One region of the Micromonospora sp. NPDC049049 genome, then DNA from elsewhere that is predicted to be linked to it. Evidence: riboswitches for the same ligand, from Rfam matches in the RefSeq annotation. Region 1 holds a riboswitch; each other region holds the start of a gene.

Region 1 (7,590 bases):
GTCTGCCCAGGTGCCGGGCACATGCTGATGATGGAACGCCCGGACGAGGTGAACGCCGCGCTCACCGGCGTCGTACGACGGGTGATCGCCGAATCGCCGCCGGCCCACCTCGGCGCGTCGCCGACGGCTCACCGTGGCGCGGCCCCCGCCGAGACGGGTGCCTGAGCACGTTCGCGCACCTCGGGCGCGGCGGGTCGGGTCCGGGGCCGTACCCTTCTGCGGTTGGCCCGCGCGGTTTCCACCGCCTGCCGGCGACCTCTGAAGGAGCGTGCGTTGACCGACCAGACCGGCCTGGAGCAGGAGATCGCCGTCGAGCAACGACACCTGGACCGGGTGTACGCCCGACTGGCCGAGCTGCGGCAGTCGGCCGTCCGCGCCGAGCGTGACGGCTACCGGATGGCCCGGGTGGGCACGCACGGCGCCCTGGTCGAGCGCGACGCGATGGTCTTCCACGCCGCGCAGCGGCGGCACACCCTGGACGCCGAGCACGAGGGGCTGGTCTTCGGCCGACTGGACCTGCGCGACCGTCAGGTGCTGCACGTCGGGCGACTGGGGATCCGCGACGAGAACGCCGTCACGCTTGTCGTCGACTGGCGCGCGCCGGCCGCCGCCGCCTTCTACCAGGCCACCCCGGCGCAGCCGCTGGACGTGGTGCGGCGTCGCACCATCCAGTCCCGCGCCGAGCGGGTCACCCGGATCGAGGACGACCTGCTGGACCCGACGGCCGCCCCGGAGGGGATGACCATCGTCGGTGACGGCGCGTTGCTGGCCACCCTGTCCAAGGCCACCGGCCGGGGCATGCGCGACATCGTGGCGACCATCCAGCGGGAGCAGGACGAGGCGATCCGCTCGCCCGGTTCCGGGGTGACGATCGTCGCGGGCGGCCCCGGCACCGGCAAGACCGCTGTCGCCCTGCACCGGGCCGCGTTCCTGCTCTACTCCGACCGCAGCCGCTACGCCGGCGGCGGCATCCTGGTGGTCGGCCCGTCGTCGGTGTTCGTCGAGTACATCGGCTCCGTGCTTCCGTCGCTCGGTGAGGACACCGCGACCCTGCACTCGCTGGGCACCCTCTTCCCGGGGATGACAGCCACCCGCCCCGACCCGCCCGAGGTGGCGGCGGTCAAGGGCTCGTTGCGGATGCGCCGGGTGCTGGAGCGGGCGGCCCGCGACGCGGTGCCGGGCGGCCCGGGTGAGCTACGGCTGCTCTACCGGGGCACGCTGCTGCGGTTGGACCGGGTCGCGCTGGACCGGATCCGGGACCGTGCGCTGCAACGCGGCGCACGGCGCAACGAGGTGCGCCGGGCCGGTTTCGACGGTGTGTTCGCCGCGCTCTGGGCGCAGGCCCGTGAGCTGAGCAGCGGTCGGCTGCCGGAGCAACCGGCCTTCGAGGCGGAGATCGCCGAGCGGTCGGAGTTCCGGGAGTTCCTCAAGGCGTGGTGGCCTCGGCTGCACCCCCGGCACGTGCTCGGCTGGCTGGCGCAGCCGGACCGCCTGCGCCGGTACGCCGGGGGGATTTTCTCCTCGGCGGAGATCCGGCTGCTCAACGCCGCGTACCGGAACCTGGACTCGGCCGGGCTGACCATCGCCGACGTGGCACTGCTTGACGAGCTGGACGCGCTGCTCGGCAAGCCCGCGCAGCCGGCCCGCGCGCGACGCGACCCGTTCCAGCTCGCCGGCGGCGTCCGTGAGCTCAGCACCCTCGGTGAACGGCAGCGGGCCGCCCGCGCGGCGGCCCGGGAGCGCCCCGAGGACTACCGGGACTACGCGCACGTGGTCGTGGACGAGGCACAGGACGTCTCGCCGATGCAGTGGCGGATGATCGGTCGACGCGGCCGACTGGCCTCCTGGACCGTCGTGGGCGACCCCGCGCAGACCGCGTGGACCGGCGATCCGGAGGAGCTGACCCGGGCCCGCGACCAGGCGCTGGGCCGGCGTAAGCGACACGACTTCACGCTCACCACCAACTACCGCAACTCGGCGGAGATCTTCGCGGTGGCGGCGGCGGAGATCCGGCGGCTCTACCCGGACCTGCCGCTGCCGACCGCCGTCCGCTCCACCGGGGTCGAGCCGGTGGAGCTGGTGGTGCCCGCGACGGGCTTGGAGACCGCGACCGTGGAGGCCGCCGCCGGCCTGCTGGCCGAGGTGGAGGGCACGGTCGGGGTCATCACGCCGGTCCCCCGCCGGGACGAGGTCGCCGGTTGGCTGGGCGCGCTCGGCGCACCCAGGTTGCAGGTGGTGACCAGCCTGGAGGCCAAGGGCATGGAGTACGACGGGGTGGTGCTGGTCGCCCCGAGCGAGATCCGGGCGGATCCGGGCGCCGGGGTGCGCACCCTGTACGTGGCGCTCTCCCGGGCCACCCAGCGGCTCACCACCATCGACCCGACCAGCTGACGTGTGCGGACTGCCGCCGGCGGAACGCCCTGCCCGTACACTTGCACACATAGCGATGTGAGCATACATTTGACCGGGTCCCGACCAGCGGCGGAAGGTGGTTCTCGTGGGCGCAGGTCATGACCACCACCATGGGTCCGTCGCCAATGCCGCACACCAGCACCGAGGTCGACTCTGGGCGGCCTTCGGATTGCTCGCCACCCTGATGGTGGTCGAAGCGGTGGTCGCACTGCACACCGGCTCGCTCGCCCTGCTCTCCGACGCCGGGCACATGTTCACCGACGTGCTCGGCATCGGGATGGCGCTCGCCGCCATCACGGCGACCCGGCGGGCCACCGGCGACCCGCAGCGCACCTTCGGGCTCTACCGGCTCGAGGTGCTCGCCGCGCTGGCCAACGCCGTCCTGCTCTCCGGCGTCGCGATCTACGTGGTGGTCGAGGCGATCCGCCGCTTCGGTGACCCGCATGAGGTCATCGCCGGCCCGATGCTCGCGGTGGCCGTGCTCGGCCTGCTCGCGAACATCGCCGCGTTCGCGCTGCTGCGCGCCGGAGCCCGGGAGAGCATCAACCTCCAGGGCGCCTACCTGGAGGTGCTCGGTGACCTGCTCGGCTCGGTCGGCGTCATCGGCGCGGCGCTGCTCATCACCGTCACCGACTGGTGGTGGGCCGACCCTCTGGTCGCGGTCGCCATCGGCGTGTTCATCCTGCCGCGCACCTGGCGGCTGGCCCGCGCCGCTATCCGCATCCTGGTGCAGGCCGCCCCGGAGCACCTCCAGGTGACCGCCGTGCACGACCGGCTCGCCGCCGTCCCCGGTGTCGTCGAGGTGCACGACCTGCACGTCTGGACGCTCACCTCGGGCATGGAGGTGGCCTCCGCCCACCTGACCATGGCACCGGGCGCGGAGGTCGGCGCGGTGCTCACCGCGGCACGTACGGCCCTGCACGACGACTTCCGCATCGAACACGCGACATTGCAGATCGAGCCCGGCGCCGCTTCTGGAGCCTGCGGCTCCATCGAATGGTGACCGGTTCGTCGATTTCCGTGGTGACGTACGCACCGTCCGTCACATCGGCTGCAGCGGCCCCACCCGCACCGGTAGGCTCGGTCCCGGCCGTCACCAGGCGGCGCCCTCCCGGCGCCGGTGGCGGTCGCCGCCTAATCGCCCAACTGGGCGAACCGGGGAACCATGTTCCTGGGGTGTATCCGCGTCAGCGGTAGGGATCTTCCGTCCCGAACCCGTCAGCTAACCCGGTCGGCGGCTGACGGAAGGACATGCGCAGTGGCACCAGCACGACCACCCGCCGCCCGACTGGCGGCCCTGATCGTCGCGATGTTCGCCCTCGGCGTCGCGCTTCCGGCCGGCACCGCCTCGGCCGCTCCCCCGACCGGCCTGCGAGCCGCCGCACCCGACTCCGACGAGGAGGGCGGCACCCCGGCGTTGCGAGCCCAGCTCGATGCGGCCAGCAAGGGCTACCTGGACGCGAAGCGCGCCCTGGACACGTCAGTGCAACGGCAGAAGCAGCTCGGCACCCAGTTGAAGACCATCGAGGTCGAGATCGACCAGCGCAACGGCAAGGTCGGCGAGATCGCCGAGGTCGCCTACCGCACCGGCCGGCTGGGTGCGGTGTCGGCGCTGCTCAACAGCAACACCCCGGAAGGCTTCATGGACCGGGCGGCCGCGCTGGACGCGGTGGCGGCCAACGAGGACCGGGTGCTGCGCGACCTGCTGGACACCAAGGACAAGGCCAACCGCACCCGGGTCGCCCTGGACGGCGAGATCAACGAACAGCGCAAGCAGGTCGCGGTGATGGCCAAGCGCAAGGAGCAGGCCGAACGGGCCCTGAGTGTGGCCACCACGCCCAAGCCGCAGACCACCGCCGACGCCGGCTCCAACCGGGGCACCTCCAGCGCCAACGCGAAGGCCGCACCGCGCAACTCCGACGGCTCCTGGCCCTCCGAGTCGTGCAGCGTCAACGACCCCACGCCGGCCAACGGCTGCATCACCCCGCGCACCCTGCACGCGCTCAACCAGGCCAAGGCCGCGGGATTCACCCGGTACGTCTCGTGCCACCGCCCCAGCGGCTCGGGTGAACACCCGAAGGGCCGGGCCTGCGACTTCGCGGCGCAGAAGAACGGCTTCGGCGGCGACGCCACCGGCGGCGACAAGACGTACGGCAACAACCTGGCCGCGTACTTCATCCGCAACGCGGACCGGCTCGCCGTGCTCTACGTGATCTGGTACAGGCAGATCTGGCTGCCCAGCAGCGGGTGGAAGTCGTACAGCGGGGCGGGCGGCGACCCGTCCAGCGACCACACCAACCACGTACACCTGTCGGTCTACTGACCGACGCGTCGTGATGCCTGTGAGCCACTGGATGGCTCACAGGCATCACGTGCGTCAGGGGCCGGGCTACGTCACCGGGCGTACCCCTGATGTCGTCGCTCGTCGGACGACCCGGCGGTGGCCGGCGGGCAGCATCGCGGTATGCCTCGGATCCGACCCACCACCCGCAAGGCGCTGCTCACCCTGCACCTCGTCACCTCGCTGGGCTGGCTCGGCGCCGACCTGGTGCTGCTCACCCTCGGCGTCGCCGTGCAGCGGGGCGCCGATCCGGCGGTGGTCTATCCGGTCACGGCTCTGGTCGGCACGGTGCTGTTCGCGCCGCTGAGCGTCCTGGTGTGGTTGATCGGAGTCGCCAGCTCGCTGCTCACCCCGTGGGGCCTGCTGCGCCACCGGTGGGTGCTGGTCAAGCTCGTGATCACCACGGTGATGGTCGGGCTGGTGCTGTTCCTGCTCACCCCGAATCTGCGTCACGCCGGAGCGGTCGGCGCCGCCCTGCCCGCCCGCGATCGCGCCGACCTGGTCATCGCGCCGGCGGTGTCGACCAGCCTGATGGTCATCGCGACAGTGCTCTCCACCTACAAGCCGTGGGGCCGACGTCCCACCACCCGCCCGACCCGCAAGAGCGCGCCAACCCCGATCTAACGCGCCCGCCCCGCCCTACGCGCCCGCGATCTTGCACTTACTACGCCGACATATGGGTTCCATCCCACCGATATCGACAGCTGAAACTGCAAGATCGGCGCGCCAGGGGCGCGGCACGGGGTCGGCCACGGGTCGGGACGCGGGTTAGGGGTTAGGGGGCGGGGTGTTGTTGGTGCGGTCCAGGGCGGCGCCCAGCCGGGTGGCCAGGGCGAGGTGAGCGGCCTGGGCCTGGCGGAACGCGTAGCGGAACAGGGGCCTCGGCGCGGTCAGGGTGATCTCGACGTCGACGCGGGTCAGGCCGTCCGGCTCGGCGCGTAGACGGGTGTGGTTCCGCACAGTGGTGGCCGGCCACTGGCGGGCCACCATGACGATCTCGTCGGCCTCGCTGATCAGCACGTCCGCGTGGTAGGTGGTCCGGAAGCGCAGCGGACCGGCCGCCAACCGGTCGTTGATCGTGTAGCTCGCCTGGGCGCCGGGCCGGGGCGGTACCCGGCGGACCTGCACGATCAGCGGATGCAGCTCGCCCTGCCGGGTCAGGTCGCTGAGCAACGCTGCCGCCTCGGCGGGTGAGCACCGGGCCTGGACGGTGTAGCTGAAGGTATCGCTGCTGAGCACACCGTCTCCCGCCGTCGTCTGGTCGCCCGATCGTCCCGTACCGATGTCTGGCTGGCAACGCCCCAGGGACCCTCAGCGCCGCGCCGGACCGGGCCGATGCGACGACCTGCCACCACCTGCGCCATTAAGGTCGGTTAGTACGAAATCTTCCGAAGGTGCCGGAGGGCGGCCAGCATGAACGGCGACGACCGATGAGTGGGCACGTGATGGTCTTCGCGCCCACCCCACAGCTGACGGTGATGGTGGACCAGCCCAACGACCACCCCGAGCTGCATCTGCACCCCGGCGGGCAGGGCGTCTGGCAGGCCCGGATGGTGCTCTCCCTCGGAGTCCACGTGGTGCTCTGCGCCGCCCTCGGCGGTGAGATCGGCCAGGTGCTGGAGCCACTGCTGGTCAGCGAGGGTGTGGACCTCAAGGTGGTGGTCCGTGACTCCGGCAGCGGCGGGTACGTGCACGATCGCCGCGACGGCTCCCGGCAGGAGATCGCCGACGTGCCCGGACAGCCGCTGAGCCGGCACGAGATCGACGAGCTGTACAACCTTGCCCTCGGCGAGGGCTTGCGGGCCTCGGTGAGCATCCTCAGTGGGCCGAACGAACCGTGGCTCGTACCGGCCGACCTGTACCGACGCTTCGCCGCCGACCTCGGCGCGAACGGTGCTCGGGTGGTGGTCGACCTCTCCGGCGATCACCTCGCTTCGGTGCTGGAGAGCGGGGTGTTCTTCCTCAAGGTCAGTCACGAGGAGTTGATCCGCGACGGCCGCGCCCGCAGCGAGGACACCGAGGAGCTGACCCGGGCCATGTACGAGTTGCACGCGGGCGGCGCCGAGACGGTGGTGGTGAGCCGCGCCGACCAGCCGGCGTTGGCGCTCATCGACGGGGAACTGTTCCAGGTCGAGATGCCCCGGCTGGAGGCCGCCGACCCACGGGGCGCGGGCGACTCGATGACGGCCGGAGTGGCCGCCGTCGTGGCCAGGGGCGGCGACATTCGGACCGCCATCCGCACCGGCGCCGCCGCCGGCGCGCTGAACGTGACCCGGCACGGCCTGGGCACCGGGCGGCTGGACTCGATCACCGGCCTGGTGGACCGGGTCCGGCTGGTGCCGGCGGACAGCCGTCAACAGGAGCGGACCACCCCGGACGAGTTGGCCGGCCGGGTGGTCGAGCGATGACCCTGCGGGTGTTGATCACCAACGACGACGGGGTCGCCGCGCCGGGCATCCAGGCGCTGGCCTGGGCAGCCCGGCAGCGGGGCCTGGACGTCGTCGTGGCCGCGCCGATGGAGGAGGCGAGCGGCACCAGTGCCGCGATGAGCGCCGTGGAGCGCGACGGGCGGGTCGTCGTGAACGAGCATCCGCTGCCGGACCTGGCGGGGGTGCCGACGTACGGGGTCGCCGGGTCCCCGGGCTTCATCACGCTGATCGCCCTGCACGGGGCGTTCGGACCACCGCCGTCGGTGGTGCTCTCCGGCGTCAACCGGGGCGCCAACGCCGGCCGGGCGGTGCTGCACTCCGGGACCGTGGGCGCCGCGTTCACCGCCGCCAGCAACGGCTGCCGGGCGATGGCGGTCTCCCTGGACGTGCTCTCCGCCGGCGAGGCGA
Region 2 (7,590 bases), on a different contig from region 1:
GACCCGGGTGCGGTGCAGGTAACCGTCCGCCTCCAGGTCGGCGACGATCGCCTGCGCGGCCCGTTCGGTCACCCCGACCTCGGCTGCGACATCACGCAGCCGGGCGGTCGGGTCGCGGGCGATCGCCAGTAGGACGTGCCCGTGATTGGTGAGGAACGTCCAGTTCCGCCCACTGCCGGTGTCGCCTGTCACCGTGCTCGCCATCGTGTGACCGCCCTTTCGGATGTCCTCTGCCCTCGCGAGAGTCTGGTCCGCCCCGCCACGGGAAGGTTGCCCAGGGTGTGGCCGGAGTCAACGTATGAAATCTAAATCACGCATACCTTGACGCATCTTACGGTGCGTGTGACGGTGGAGCACGAGCCAGCGCCCGCCGCCCGCCCGGCGGAAAGCCGGTTTGACCAGGTCAGATGCGTCGAGACGAGGTGCGGGATGAGTCATACCGGGAGCTCCGGCGGTCAGCCGGGTCCGCAGCGGACCACCGACGGGGCCACCGCGCTCAGTGAGCCGACCCGGGCGTACGCCGAACTGGTCGCCGGCAACCGGCGTTTCGTCGATGGCGCCCCACGCCACCCCAACCAGGATGCCGGGCACCGGGCCGCGGTAGCCGACGGGCAACACCCGTTCGCGGTGATCGTCGGCTGCTCCGACTCGCGACTGGCTGCCGAGATCATCTTCGACCGGGGCCTGGGCGACCTGTTCGTGGTTCGCACCGCCGGGCACACCGCCGGCCCCGAGGTGCTCGGCAGCGTCGAGTACGCGGTGACAGTGCTCGGCACCCCGCTGGTGGTGGTGCTCGGTCACGACTCCTGCGGTGCGGTGCAGGCCGCCCGGGAGTCCGCCGCGACCGGTACCGCGCCGAGTGGCCATCTGCGCGCCGTGGTCGACGCCGTGCTGCCCAGCCTGCGCCGGGCCGCGGCCGAGGGGGTGGACGACATCGACGGCATCGTCGACATCCACATCGCACAGACCGTCGAGACGCTGCTCGGGCAGTCGCCCGTGCTGGCCGACGAGGTGGCGCGGGGGCGGTGCGCGGTGGTGGGCGTGTCCTACCGACTGGCAGCCGGAGCGGTACGCCAGGTGGCCGCCGTGCCGGCCGGCTTCACGACCCCGGCCGAATCGACCGACCCGGCCGCGCCTGCCACCGTCTGACGCGACGAGGGCCGCTCCGCGTCACGCGGAACGGCCCTCGACGGAGATCGGGCGGGTCAGAGCAGCGACATGTGAACGTGGTCGGTGTGGTTCGACGGCCCGCTGTACGAACTCCAGCCGGTGGCCGGGAACCAGATCTGCCGGTTCCAGATCACGTAGTAGATGCCGAGCCGGTCGGCGTTACGGATGAGGAACGCGGCGACGTTGTTGCCGTACGTCCTGGTGTCGTTGTTGTGCCACGGGGAGAACCCGCTCTTCTGAAGCGACCAGTCGCAGGCGCGGCCCTTCGGGTGCTCCCACGGCCCGCCGGGGCGGTAGCAGCCGACGAACCGGTTGAAGCCGGCCGCCTTGACCTCCTTGTACGCGTGCAGCGTGCGCGGCGTGATGCAGCCGGAGGTGGTGGGGTCGTTCTCGCTGCACGACTGGGCCTTCCAGTCCCCGTCGGCAGTGCGACCCGGGCCGATCTTCGCGACCTTGGAGGTGGCATCCACCAGGCCGCCGGTGAAACCCTTGCCGCCGACGAGGGAGAGCGCCTTGTCGGCCTCGCTCTTGCGCTTCGCCATCAGGGCGGTCTGCTTCTGCTGCTCGCGCACCTCGGTGTCGAGGGCCAGCTTGGCCTGCTCGGCGCGGGACTTCACCTCGTTGACCTCGGAGAGCTTCTTCTCGTTGACCATGTTGATCTCGTCGAGCAGCCCGGCGCGCTGGACGAACGAGTCGGGCGCGTCGCTCTCCAGCAGCATCGCGACCGCGCCGATCCGGCCGGTCCGGTACGCCTGGGCGGCGATCTGCCCGACCTGCGGGGCCAACGCGTCCAGTTCGGCCTTGGCCCGGTTGACCTCCGCCGCCAACTCGCTCTGCCGCTTCTTGGACTTGTCCAGCTTGGACTTCGCGGCGGAGTAGTCACGGTTGGCCTGCTCGATGACGTCGTTGAGCAGCTTGGGCTCGCCGTCCTCCTCGTGCCCGGACGGTGTGGGGTTCGTCGGGGCGGCGTGCGCCGGGAACGGCCCGGCGAACACGGTCAGTGCGGCGATCACGGCCACCACGGGTGTCAACCAGCGGCGTAGGGGTGCCGTCACAATGTTCCCTTCCGTCGACCGCCGACCGGGTTAGCTGACGGGTTCGGGGCGGAAGTGGCCCCTACCGCTGATGCGGATTCACCCCAGGTACCTGGGTCCCCGGCTCGCCGGTTGGCGATTGGGCGGTGGCACCGCAGGCGCCGCTTCGCGCCTTCATCGGTAACCGGCAGCGAGGTTACCCGAGAGTCGACCGGCTGAGCTACGCCTGGATGCCGACCAAAAGCGTCATTTCGCCATAGCGTTGAGTGACCAGTGACGGGGTTCTCAGGGTGGATGCCCGATCTGGTCACGCTGAGGAGTGTCACCATGCCGTATCCGTGCTCCTGTTCGACTTCGGCCACCGGTCGGTGGCCTCGGGTGGGGGTGCGGTCCGCGTCCGGTCCGGTTCGTCGGAGCCGGCCGTTCGCGGTGAGCTGAGTGCGGCCAGTGCCTCGCTGCGGTCCGGCTGGGGCCGGGGCGCGGGAGCGTCGGTGGGCGCTGAGGCGTCGGTGAGCGCTGAGGCGTCGGCGCGCCCGGCGGCGGTGACCACCGCGGCCAGCCCGGTGGTCAGCGGTACGGCGGCGATCAGACCGAGGGTGGCGACCGCGCTGCGGACGATCTCCTGCGCGAGGAACTCACTGGTGAGGATCTGCCCGATCGGCCGCGAGTCGGCGGTGAGCAGGAGCAGCAGGGGCAGTGAGGCACCCGCGTACGCCAGCACGATGGTGTTGACAGTGGAGGCGATGTGCGCGCGACCGACCCGGGTGGCGGCACGGTAGAGCTGCAACCGGGTCAGCCCGGGGTTGGCGTTCGCCAGTTCGGTGACGGTGGCCGCCTGGGTGACCGTCACGTCGTCGAGCACCCCGAGTGACCCGATGATGATTCCGGCGAGCAGCAGTCCGTGCAGGTCCACGTCGCCCTGGAACATCGACAGGGTGGTGGCGTCCTCGCTGCCGAAGCCGGTGAGGTGGGTCGCGGCCGTGGCGATGGTGGCGAGCACGCCGGTCAGGACCAGGCTGCCCAGGGTGCCGAGCACCGCGACCGAGGTCTGTGCGGTGACCCCGTGGGTCAGATAGAGCACCACGAACATGATCAGGGCCGCGCCGACCACCGCCACCAGCAGCGGTGACCTGCCGGCGCTGATGCCCGGCAGCACGAAGGTGAGCAGGATGGCGAAGCTGGCGGCCAGCCCGGCGAGCGCGGCCAGACCTCGCCACCGACCGAACGCGACGATCGCGGCCGCGAAGATCACCGCCAGCCACACCATCGGGGTGCCGCGTTGGTGCTCGGCGATGTTCCAGTTGCTGGTGGTGGGATCGGTCGGGTCGGCCAGCTCGACCAGGACGACCTCGTCGCCGACCTCGACCCGGGGTGCGCCGGGCCCGTCGGGCACCGGAGTCCGTACCTGCTGGCCGGCGGTCGGCCCGTCGTCCACCCGCACGTCGACAGTGCCGCACCGCCCATCGCCGACCCTCGGTGTGCCCTCGGGGACCGACGGCGCCGGCGGGCACGGCTCGCTCACCACCCGGGTGACAGTGCCGGGGTAGCGCGGCACGTCCGCACCACCATCGGTCTGCGGTGACCCGCCGCGCGGCCAGAGCAGCACCGCGGCCAGCACGGTGGCGACGAAGAGGGGTACCACAGTCACGACGAGGATCCGTCGCACCCGAGGCGGGGCGGACGGAGCGGGGTGAGTGTGGTCGGCGGCCAAGGTGAGACTCCCAACGATCCGGTGCGGGATACGGGTCAGCGGGCCGGGCGGTTCACCGTTGCGGTGGAAACGCGGCGGACGGCGGGGCGGATCGCTGCCTGACGACCGCTTGATCACGGACGGTCAGTGCTCGGCCCGGTCGGCTGGGGGCACCGCCACGACGTGGCGGCGCCGGTGCCCGACTGTGCAGCGGCATTCGGAGGGCCATCGGGGGAGATGCTAGCCAGCCCCTCCGGGGGTTGCAGGTCGTGGCGGAGTGTCGGGCGGCCGAACCGCTCGCGCGGCGGTCTCCGGGGCGGCATGTTGGAGCCATGCCCGCTCCGTCACCGCCCGACCCCGACCGACCGCGACACGCCGAACCCGTGCCGCACGACAAGCATTCCGGGCACGACAAGCACGCCGGACACGACAAGCACGCCGGACACGATCCGGCGATGTTTCGCCGTCGGTTCTGGGTCTGCCTGGTATTGACCATCCCGGTGGTGCTGACGAGTCATCTCGTGTCGGGTCGGCTGGGCCTGAGCGGGGACGTCGTCCCCGGTCAGGGCTGGGTGGGCCCGGTGCTCGGCTCGGTGGTGTTCTGGTGGGGCGGTTGGCCGTTCCTGGTCGGTGCGGTCCGAGAGGTCCGGGACCGGGCGCCCGGAATGATGCTGCTGGTCGCGATGGCGATCACCGTCGCGTACGCCGCGTCCCTGGCGACCAGCGTCGGCGTCTTCGACCTGGACTTCTGGTGGGAGTTGGCCGCGCTGGTCACCATCATGCTGCTCGGGCACTGGCAGGAGATGAAGGCCATCGGACAGGCCCGGGGAGCGCTCGCGGCGCTGGCCGCGCTGTTGCCGGACGAGGCCGAACGGGTGGCGGCGGACGGGCGGGTCGAGGCCGTGCCGGTGACCGGTCTGCGGATCGGCGACGTGGTGCTGGTCCGGCCGGGGGGTCGGGTGCCGGCGGACGGCCGTGTCGTCGAGGGCGGCGCCGAGCTGGACGAGTCGATGATCACGGGGGAGTCGCGGCCGGTCGCCCGGTCGACTGGCGACCGGGTGGTGGCCGGCACCGTCGCCACCGACTCGGCGATCCGGGTGCGCGTCGAGGCGTTGGGTGAGCAGACCGCCCTCGCCGGCATCCAGCGGATGGTCGCGCAGGCCCAGGCCTCCGGTGGACGGGCCCAACTGTTGGCCGACCGGTTCGCCGCCGCGCTGTTCTACCTGGCCACCGGCACCGCCGTGCTGACCGTGCTGGTCTGGACCGCGCTCGGTCAGCCCGACGAGGCGGTGGTCCGTGCGGTCACCGTCCTGGTGATCGCCTGCCCGCACGCGCTGGGTCTCGCCATCCCGCTGGTCGTCGCGCTCTCCACCGCGCTCGCCGCACGGTCCGGGATTCTGGTCAAGGACCGGCTGGCCCTGGAGCGGATGCGGACCGTCGGCGCGGTGCTCTTCGACAAGACCGGCACGCTGACCCGGGGCGAGCACGGGGTGACCGACCTGGCGACGGCGTCCGGCGTCGAGCGGAGCGAGGTGCTGCGCATCGCGGCCGGTGTCGAGTCGGAGAGCGAACATCCGTTGGCCCGGGCGATAGTGGCGGCGGCCGGCCGCGGCGGCCCGGCCCGGGCAGCCGACTTCCGGTCGCTGCCGGGCCGCGGTGTGAAGGCGACAATCGACGGTACGGAGTACGCGGTGGGCGGGCCGGCGCTGCTGCGCGAGCTGGGCGTTTCGCTCCCGGCGGAGCTGGAGGCCGCGACCGGGCGGTGGTCGGCGCGGGGTGCCGCGGTGTTGCACCTGGTGCGGCTGCCCGACGCCGTGCTCGGTGCGTTCGCGTTGACCGACGAGGTGCGTCCGGAGGCCCGGCGCGCTGTCGACGAGTTGCGTGCCGAGGGTGTCCGAACCATCGCCATGATCACCGGTGATGCCCGGCCGGTGGCCGAGGCGGTCGCCGCCGATCTCGGCTTCCGGCCCGGCGTCGACGAGGTCTTCGCCGAGGTGCTGCCGGCGGAGAAGGACGATCGGGTGGCCGAGCTCCAGCGGCGGGGGTTGGTGGTGGCGATGGTCGGTGACGGGGTGAACGACGCGCCGGCGCTGGCCCGGGCGGACGTGGGCATCGCGATCGGCGCGGGCACCGATGTGGCCATCGAGTCCGCCGGGGTGGTGCTGGCATCCTCGGACCCGCGCGGGGTGGGGGCCGTGGTTCGGCTGTCCCGGGCGTCGTACCGGAAGATGCGACAGAACCTGGCCTGGGCGGCCGGCTACAACGTGGTGGCGCTGCCGCTGGCCGCCGGGGTGCTGGCCTGGGCGGGTGTGGCGTTGAGCCCGGCGGTGGCCGCGGTGCTGATGTCGGCGTCGACGATCGTGGTGGCGCTCAACGCTCAGTTGCTGCGCCGGGTCCGTCTCGATCCCGCGCCGGAGTGAGCGCGGTCAGCCGCGCTTCATGAGCCGGCCGACCGCCGCCATCATCTCGGTGGCCATCTCGTCGGCCCGACCCTCAGCGGCGCCCTCGTGCATGCAGTGCCGGGCGTGCCCGTCGAGCAGCCCGAGAGCCACCTTGTCGAGGGCGGCCTGGATGGCGGAGATCTGGGTGAGCACGTCGATGCAGTAGCGGTCGTCGTCGACCATCTTCTCGATGCCCCGGACCTGCCCCTCGACGCGGCGGAGCCGCGCTAGCAGCTGGTCCTTGCTGGCGGTGTATCCGCGGATCGGGGTGGGTGCGGTCATGCCGACCAGGATAGCGTACCCCCAGGGGGTATGGTACGGTCGGTTCTGATGAGATACCCCCACCGGGTACCGGTACCACGAAGGAGACGATCCAATGGTCGACACGACGTACCAGGTGCAGGGCATGACCTGCGGGCACTGCGTCAGCGCGGTGAGCGCCGAGGTCGGCGCCATCGCGGGTGTGCGTGACGTCCAGGTCGACCTCGCCGCCGGCCGGGTCACCGTCAGCAGCGACCAGCCGCTGGACACCGCGGTCGTCCGGGCCGCCGTCGACGAGGCCGGTTACGACCTCGTCGACGCGTGATCGGCGGGCCGACGTGCGTACCGTGACGAAACTGGCCGGCTTCGCCGTCGGCCTGGCGGCGGTCTTCGGCGCCGCCTACGGGATCGGCCGGGTCGTCGACCCCGCCCCGGTCGCCGAGAGCCGGCACGACGATGCCGCCGCCACCCCGACGGCGGACGAGCGGGGCGGGACGGGCGATCGGCTGCCCGGCGGGTTGCTCGTCTCCGAACGTGGCTACACCCTCGAACCGGTCGACGCCCCGGCCGACGAGTTCGCCTTCCGGATCACCGGCCCGGACGGTCGCCCGGTCACCCGGTACGACGTGGCGCACGACAAGCAGATGCACCTGATCGTCGCCCGTCGGGACCTCTCCGGCTTCCGCCACGTCCACCCCGAGCTGGCCGCGGACGGCACCTGGCGGGTCGACACCCCGCTGGCCGGTCCCGGACAGTGGCGGGCGTTCGCCGACTTCGCCCCGACCGGGGGCGAGCCGCTGACCCTGGGCGTGGACGTGACAGTCTCCGGCGAGCTGACCGAACGGCCGTTGCCCGCCCCGACGACCAGCACCACTGTCGACGGCTACACGGTCACCCTGACCGGTGCGCCGCAGCCCGGTCGGACGTCGTCGCTGACAGTGACCGTCAGCCGGGACGGGCAGCCGGTCACCGACCTGGAGCCCTACCTGGGCGC
Region 3 (7,590 bases), on a different contig from region 1:
CCCGGCCGTGGTGCTCGGTTTCCTGGCGGCGAACCTGATCCTCGCCGGGTTGCTGCACCGCTTCGTCGAAACCCCGATGATGCGCCGGCTCGCGCCGCGCCGCGCGGCCCGTCCAGCGCCCGTCCCGCGACAACGCGCGGCCGGCGACGACGACGCGCGAGACTCCGCGAGCATCGCCCGCGGCGAGGTCGACGGACCCGCTGGCGAGGTCGGTCAGGCCGGCGGTCGATCACCGTACGCCGACCTGCGCTGACGGCGTCCACCCTGGTCAAAGGGGTCGGCGCGGCGTGATCCGACACGCCCGTGGTCGATGCGCCCGGGTCGGCGCGAGGCGTAGCGTGGGGACGTGCTTCCGGTCGCGTTCACCTGTCCGCTGTGGTGGGTGGCGCGCTGGGCGACTCGGGTGCTGACCAGCCTCGCCGTCGTCGCGGCCCTGGCGCTCGGCGCAGGCCCGGCCACGGCCGCCACGTCGACGCCCGGCTCGGGGCCCACGTCGAGCGTGGTGCCGACCACTGTCGCCGGTGCCGACGCCATCGGGTCGGGGGCACACGACGCGGCCCGTCCGGCCCCGGCGAAGGCCGCCGAGGAGTCGGTCCCGACCTGGTCGGTCGACTCGCCGGTGGCGCTCCCCGGCGATCAGAACACCATCGCGGCCGGCGTGCTGCCGGCCAGGGCGGCCGAATCTGACCGGCTGCCCCTCGTCGACAGTGCGAGCGGTCGGGCTTCCCGGGCCCCACCCGGGCGCTGAGCCACCGGGACGACCGTCCCGCCGCCGCGCCCTGTCGACCCACCCGCTCCCTGACCCGCCGACCCGTGGCCCGCCGTGGCCCGCTGGTCGGCGCGGCTTTCCATCGCACTGCTCTCTCCCCGAGGTGCCGACCATGGAGACCGTCGTCTTCTACCAGTTCGTGACCGAGGTGCCGCGGGCCGCCGCCATCTGGTCGACGCTGTTCCTGCTGACCCTGGGCCTGCTCACCGTGCTGGCCGCCCGCCCCGAACGGGCCCGGCCGACCGGCGACCCGGTCCCGGCCGGGCCCACCGCCCAGGAGTTGGCCGCCGCCGAGGCCGTCGACAGGCGCCGCTACGCCGAGGAGGTGGCCGTTGCCGCGGCCCGCGCGGCCACCACCGCCAAGCGGCGGCGTGCCGCCTGGCTGACCGCTCAGGAACAGCTGGAGCAGGCCTGGATCGGGTACGACGAGGCGGACGCCGCCGCGCGTCGCTTCGCTGGCGCGGGGGCACTGCCCACCCCGCAGACCCCGCACACCCCCGCCGAGTACGCCGCCCGGGAACGCTATCTGCACCGGGCGGCGATGGCGGCGTACTGGCGGGGCGACCTGACCATGGCGCAGCTCGGCGACGTGTTCGGGCACCGGCGCGGCTGGGATCCCCGGCGACACCCGGTCGAGCAGGAGGTGCTGATCAGCCGGGTGATCCGGGATGCGCGGTCGACCGATTACCAGGTGGCCGCCGACCGTGAGCGGGTCGCCTGGCGCGACGCGGAATTGGCCGCCGAGTCGGCTCGTGCCCTCGCCGAGGAGGCGTACGCGGCGGCGGCCCGGCTCCGCCCGACCCTGGTCCCCGCGCGCCGCACGGTCGCCGGGGCGTTGCGTCCCGCCGTCGTGGCACTGTGGCGCCCGGCCCGGGTGGGTTGAGCCCAATCCGTTATGTGAGGCCGGTCACCCGATCGAGAAATCGGACGTCCGACGCGATCGACGGGATTGTTCCCGCGATTATGGCCGCGTTCTTTGCGGCCTGTCCGGTTGTCGCCCGTAGGCGTCGCCGTAACTGGTTGTCCCATCGAGTCACATCATCGGCATTACGCGCAGAAATTGTGGCGCCAATTGGGGTTTACGCAGGTGAACCTGGCTTGGCAGGGCGTTGAGACGCCAGTAGTGTCGTCCCGTCCGGTGCGGTAACCGATCGCAAGACGCGACGCCGCATCGACCCGCTTAATCGTGATCAACGAACCGGGGACCCACCAGTAAGTCCGGGGTGAATCCGCGAGCCACGGCCCGCGGTAGGGCGTCTTCCCGCCCGAATCCGTCAGCTAACCCGGTAGGCGGTGTCGGAAGGAGTCCCATCCTCGTGCAGCACCTTTCCACCCCTCGGTTGTTCCCTCGCCTCCACGGCGCGGCGGTGCACCCGCTCATTCGTCGCGTGACGGTGAGCTGACCCCCGGGTCATCGCCTTTCCCGCCCGGCCGATCCGGGCGTTCCCCTGAGCGGTTCACACCCGCGGACCACTGTCCGCGCGCTGGCGCCTGCCCGGATACCGGTCCGGCCCCGGTGTGCCGCTCTCCCCCCGATCCGTGGAGGACCCCGTGAAGCACACCCTGCAGCGCCAGCTCCGTCGCCTCGCCACCGAGCGCCCGTACCAGATCGTCGCCGCCTCCGCCGCAGCCCTCGCTATCGCCACCACCACCGGCGCCCTGCTCACCACTGCCGACGACGCCCCGGCCGGCCAGCGCACCGCGACCACCGTCGCCGAGATGCGCAGCGACGTCGCCGCCTCCCGCAGTGAGGCCCGGGACGCGTCCCCCTCGGCCAGCGCCGCGCCGACCACGGCCGCCCCGGCCACCAGCGCCGCGTCACCCGCCGCCAAGGCCAAGAGCAACCCCGACCTCACCCGTAAGCCGACGCCGCCGAAGCCCCCCGCGACGAAGGTGCTCGACTACGACTACGAGGCGCAGAACACCTACTACAACTGCGGCCCGGCGGCCACCCGGAACGCGCTCAGCGCCGCCGGCATCGACCGCACCCAGGAGGAGCTCGGCGCCGAACTGGGCACCACCGAGATGGGCACCAACTCGGCCGAGGACACCACCCGGGTGCTCAACGCCGAGGTGAAGGGCTCCCCGTACCGGACCCGGATGTTCCCCGGCGCGCCCAGCCCGGCCCAGATGGACCGGCTCCAGGCCGACGTGGTGAAGGCCGTCACCGACGGCCGGGGCGTGGTGGCCAACGTCGTCGGGGACGCCGTCGACACCGACGGCGGGTGGCACTCCTACGGCGGTGGGCACTACATCGCCGTGGTGGGCTACAAGGACAACGGTCGCACCGTGCGGATCGCCGACTCGGCGAACCCGGCCGACCCGTCTTACTGGATCACCACGATCGACCTGGCCAACTGGATCACCAGCCGGGGCTACTCCGCCTGACCCGGGCACCCTGACCGCCGCGGACGCCGTCTCCCACAAGGAGCCGGCGCCCGCGGCGTTTGTCCGCCCGGCCCGCCATCGACGGCCCTCGTACCCGACCGTGAACCATGGGAGACTGCGGCCGTGGTGGATGAAACGGGTGGTCACACCGGCCGCGGGCCGGTCCTGCTGCTGCTGCACGGGATGGGAACGACCGGGGACGTGTGGTTGCCCTGGGCCCCGTACCTTGAGCAGCACTGGCCCGGGCGGTGGCTGGCACCGGACCTCGCCGGCCACGGCTGGGCGTCGCCGCTGCCGTCGTACTCCTTCGCGGGCTTCGCTCAGCAGATCGCGCGGGCCCTCGTCCCCGACGACCGGCTGGTCGTGCTCGGGCACTCGCTGGGTGGGGTGGTCGGCCTGGCGCTGGCCGCCCGCGACGCCGGAACGCCGGTGGACGCCGTGGTCGGGCTGGGCATCAAGGCACTCTGGTCACCCGCCGAGCTGACCCGCGCCGCCGAGCTTGCCGCCCGGCCGGTGAGCTGGTTCGCCACCCGCACCGAGGCGGCTCGCCGCTACCTGCGGGTCGCCGGGCTCAGCGGTCTGGTCCCGCCGGACCACCCGGTGGTGGAAGCCGGGCTGCGCCAGGTCGACGGCCGGTGGCGCCTCGCCATGGACCCGGCCGCCTTCGCCGTCGGCGAGCCCGACCTGGCCGCGCTGCTGGCGGCGACCGACGTGCCGGTGGTGCTGGCGCGCGGGGAGAACGACCCGATGGTCACCGACGAACAGCTCAAGGAGTACGGCGTACCGGTCGCGACGCTGCCCGGTCTCGGACACAACGCGCACGTGGAGGACCCGGCGGCGGTGCTGGCGCTGCTGGATCCTTACCGCTGAGCGGCTATGCCGGTGCGGTCGCGGTGAGCGCCTCGGCCGGTGCCAGCTCCCGGCGGGCGGCGGCCAGGAACGCCTCGGCGTACGCCTCGGCCGGGAAGTCACCCAGGTAGCGGCGGCGGGTGGCCCAGCGGGCCTCGGCCAGCGGGTCGGTGTCCAGCAGTGCGGTCAGCACGTCGTCCACGTTGGACATGTCCCGGCGCAGCACGTAACCCGACCCGGCCAGCGGGAACCGCTCCACGAACCGGTCGCCCTCGTCGCCCATGTCGGTGACCGCGTACGGCTTGCCGGAGTAGAGGAAGTCCGAGATCACTCCGGACACGTCGGAGACCAGCGCGTCGGCGGAGTTGACGCACTCGGTCAGGCTCAGCTCCCGAGCCGCCGCGCCGACCACGTGCTGGCGGCCGGTGCGGGCCCGGTCGGCGACGAGCAGTTCGGTCAGGCGGCCCAGTTGCCGGGCTGAGGCCGGATTCTGCGTCGTGTACGGGTGGGCTCGCAGGATCACCGTCGCGCCGCGTTCCAACAGTCGGCGCAGCAGGCTTTCGGCCACCGGCAGCGAGCAGTAGTCGGCGTCGGCGTGGTGCCCGGTCCAGGTCGGTGTGTAGAGCACCGTCGGGTGCGCCAACCCTCGTGCCGGCTCCGGGCGCACCTCGATCGACTCGACCTGTGGACGACCCACCACCACGAACTTGTCCGCCGGGATCTGCACTCCGGCGCGGGCGTACCTGTCGATCGCCGCCTGCCCGGCCACGAAGATCCGGTCGAAGATCCCCGACACCGGGTTGGCGCTCGGCGCCTTGTCGCTGTCGCCGTGGTGCAGCTGAATGTGGGTGAGCTGGGTGAAGCGGACGCAGTGGCTGTTCTTCGCACCGTGGTTGACGTAGAACGCCGCCCGTAGGCTCGGCACCAACGCCTGGTCCATCGCCCCCAGGGTGGGGCAGTAGACCACCGGCGCGTCGGTGGCCGCCGCGATCGGGGCCAGGAACTCCGGCTCACGCAGCACGACCAGGAACGGTCGGCCGATCCGTTCCAGGTACGGCAGCCACATGGTGACCTGGTATTCCGAGCCGGGAGGCGCGGAGAAGTAGAGCAGGAACTCCGGCTGGTGCCGGCGCAGCGCGGCGGCCACCGACCCGCCACCGGCGCGTGGCCTGAACCGTCGCCGGGCCAGGTCCAGCGCGACCGCACCGGCGCCCGCCCCGACCAGCAGGCTGGCGGCCAGGGCCACACCGGCCGGCAGGGCGAGCGCGGCGGCGAGCGCCAGGGCGGCGAGCAGCCCGAGCAGGGCCGTGCCGAGCCGGTCGGCGATCAGCGGCGTCCAGGCGCGTACCGGCAGATTGGCCGTCCGGATCTCCAGACCGCCGGCGGTGCGCAGCGGCCCCACCAGCAGCACCAGACCCAGCAGGACCACCCCGGTGGCGACCAGCGCGAGGTTGAGCCCGTCGTCCAGCCGCCGGGAGTAACCGACCAGGATCGCCGCGGCGATCAACGCGGTCTCCGCCACCAGGTCGGCGCCGGGCCGGATCCGCTGCTCGGCGGCCGCGGCGGCCAGCGCGGCGACTGCCAACGCCAGCCCCCAGCCGGTGGCGCCCGTCAAGGCCAGCACGACGAAGGCCAGCACGGCCAACCCGGTGGTCAGGCACCGGGCGGCCAGCTTTCGGACCAGGTCGCCGCGCATGTCGCTCCGTTCGTGGTTCCGCAGCCGTCGGCGTCAGTTGGCGGACGTCGCGCCGGCCGGTGCCTCGACCCGACCCGGCCCGGACTGCGCCGGCACGTTCGGCGTGGGCCCGTCACCGGGTGCCCGGCGTACGTCGATCACCTGACCGGTCAGGTCGGAGATCAGCACGTCCAGCGACGACTGGGCGACGGCCTCAGCGGCGAGCAGGGTGTGCTCCGGCTCCTCGCCGAAGGCCCGCGTCCGCATCGGGGTGGCGGTGCGCTCCGGGTTGATGCAGTTGACGCGGACGCCCATGTCGGCCCACTCGTCGGCGAGCGCCTGGGTGAGGTTGACCAGGGCGGCCTTGGTGGCCGAGTAGAGCGCGTAGCGGGCCCGGCCGCGGGTGTAGGAGCTGGAGGTGTAGAGCAGCAACTGGCCCTTGGTCTGCTGGAGGTACGGGAGGGCCTGGCGGGCGATGGTCACCGGGCCGACGAAGTTGACCTGGAGCAGCCGGTCCATGGTCTCCTCGTCCATCTCGGCGAGGGCGCCCTTCTCCAGGATGCCGGCGGTGACCACCACGTGGTCGATCCGGCCGGTGGCCTGGAAGGCGGTCGTCAGCGCGGCCTCGACGTCCTCGGCCCGCTCCACGTGGGTGCCCGTGCTGGAACGGCTGAACGGGAAGACCTGGGCGCCGTAGCGACGGGCCAGCTCGGTCAACTCGTGGCCGATGCCGTAGCTGCCGCCGAACACCACGATGGTCCGACCGGTCAGCTCCTCGCTGTAGCTGCGGTGGTCGGTCAGCCGGGGGGCCTGCGCGGCGGCGAGCTGGAAGAGCTTGTCCGCGAGGTGCACGTCGACCGGGTGGGTGACCTTGATGTTCTCGTCCGAACCGTCGATCACCTTGATCGGGGTGCCGGGAAGGTAGCGCAGCACCACGCCGCAGTCGTCGGTGGCGGCGAAGTTCGGGTCGTCCTCGGCGATCCGGTACGCCGCCCGGATCGTGGGGGAGCGGAACGCCTGCGGGGTCTGACCACGGCGCAGCCGGGAGCGCACCGGGATGTCGGTGATGCAGTCGTTCTCGTCGACCTGGATGATCGTGTCCGCGGAGGGGATGGCCACGTCCACGGCGTCGTAGCTCCAGAGCGCGTTGACGCACTCGCGCACGATCCGGCCGCTGAGCAGCGGGCGTACCGCGTCGTGGAAGAGGATGTTGCAGTCTTCCGGGCCGACCGCGTCCAGGGCGATCCGGGTGGTGGCGTTGCGGGTGTCACCGCCCTCGATCACCTTGGTGACCTTGCGCAGGCCGGCCTTCTCGACGATCTGCTGGGCGTCCTCGACGTGGCCGGTGGCCATCAGCACGATGATCTCGTCGATCTCCGGTGCCGCCTCGAAGACCGTCAGGGTGTGCTCGATGATCGGCTTACCGGCGATCTTCAGCAGCTGCTTCGGGATGCCGAGGCCCAGCCGGGTCCCGGTGCCGCCGGCCAGAACCACCGCCACTGTCCGCGAGGGCCGCCACGGCGTCGGGGTTCCCGCTTCGGCGTCCGGGCCAGGGGTCTGGTCCTGCGTCATTGCCGGATCCTCACTCTCAGGGATGCGTTAACGGAAGGTTCCGCCCGAGCGGCGACGGAATGAACCTTAACGCGCGGACCGCGTCGCCCCAACGCGGGCGACGCGGTCCTCAGGTGCCGTGTCGATGCCGGACGTTCGCCGGAACTCTACTTGCTGTTCGCGTACGCCTCGTACGCCCGGATGACCTCGTCGGTGGGGCCGTCCATCCGGATGACACCCGATTCCAACCAGATCGTCCGTTCGCAGGTGTCCCGGACGGAGGAGAGCTGGTGGCTGACCAGGAACACCGTCCCCGCGCCCTCCCGCAGCTCCCGCACCCGCTGCTCGCTGCGCTTGC

The links. A riboswitch is a leader RNA that binds a small molecule or an ion and turns the genes downstream of it on or off. The one in region 1 is predicted to bind cyclic di-AMP.
Region 2: linked by a shared signal. The riboswitch ahead of AB0B68_RS30250 (hypothetical protein) and the one ahead of AB0B68_RS13045 (hypothetical protein) in region 1 are both predicted to bind cyclic di-AMP.
Region 3: linked by a shared signal. The riboswitch ahead of AB0B68_RS19565 (C39 family peptidase) and the one ahead of AB0B68_RS13045 (hypothetical protein) in region 1 are both predicted to bind cyclic di-AMP.

The regions. Positions count from the first base shown of each region.
Region 1 covers NZ_JBEZEX010000010.1:79,824-87,413, forward strand. Annotated here, with positions in the region: gene AB0B68_RS13030 (alpha/beta hydrolase) at 1-165, shown strand, start outside; gene AB0B68_RS13035 (AAA family ATPase) at 274-2,391, shown strand; gene AB0B68_RS13040 (cation diffusion facilitator family transporter) at 2,498-3,415, shown strand; cyclic di-AMP (ydaO/yuaA leader) riboswitch at 3,534-3,665, shown strand; gene AB0B68_RS13045 (hypothetical protein) at 3,722-4,735, shown strand; gene AB0B68_RS13050 (hypothetical protein) at 4,877-5,377, shown strand; gene AB0B68_RS13055 (SRPBCC family protein) at 5,522-5,992, opposite strand; gene AB0B68_RS13060 (PfkB family carbohydrate kinase) at 6,184-7,161, shown strand; gene AB0B68_RS13065 (5'/3'-nucleotidase SurE) at 7,158-7,590, shown strand, end outside.
Region 2 covers NZ_JBEZEX010000047.1:9,832-17,421, reverse strand. Annotated here, with positions in the region: gene AB0B68_RS30260 (MarR family winged helix-turn-helix transcriptional regulator) at 1-204, opposite strand, end outside; gene AB0B68_RS30255 (carbonic anhydrase) at 430-1,149, shown strand; gene AB0B68_RS30250 (hypothetical protein) at 1,206-2,225, opposite strand; cyclic di-AMP (ydaO/yuaA leader) riboswitch at 2,230-2,360, opposite strand; gene AB0B68_RS30245 (YibE/F family protein) at 2,527-3,915, opposite strand; gene AB0B68_RS30240 (heavy metal translocating P-type ATPase) at 4,350-6,314, shown strand; gene AB0B68_RS30235 (metal-sensitive transcriptional regulator) at 6,321-6,617, opposite strand; gene AB0B68_RS30230 (copper ion binding protein) at 6,712-6,921, shown strand; gene AB0B68_RS30225 (hypothetical protein) at 6,935-7,590, shown strand, end outside.
Region 3 covers NZ_JBEZEX010000018.1:66,634-74,223, forward strand. Annotated here, with positions in the region: gene AB0B68_RS19550 (acyltransferase) at 1-253, shown strand, start outside; gene AB0B68_RS19555 (hypothetical protein) at 347-748, shown strand; gene AB0B68_RS19560 (hypothetical protein) at 882-1,652, shown strand; cyclic di-AMP (ydaO/yuaA leader) riboswitch at 1,937-2,077, shown strand; gene AB0B68_RS19565 (C39 family peptidase) at 2,309-3,157, shown strand; gene AB0B68_RS19570 (alpha/beta fold hydrolase) at 3,281-4,027, shown strand; gene AB0B68_RS19575 (CDP-glycerol glycerophosphotransferase family protein) at 4,032-5,702, opposite strand; gene AB0B68_RS19580 (bifunctional cytidylyltransferase/SDR family oxidoreductase) at 5,736-7,253, opposite strand; gene AB0B68_RS19585 (ABC transporter ATP-binding protein) at 7,400-7,590, opposite strand, start outside.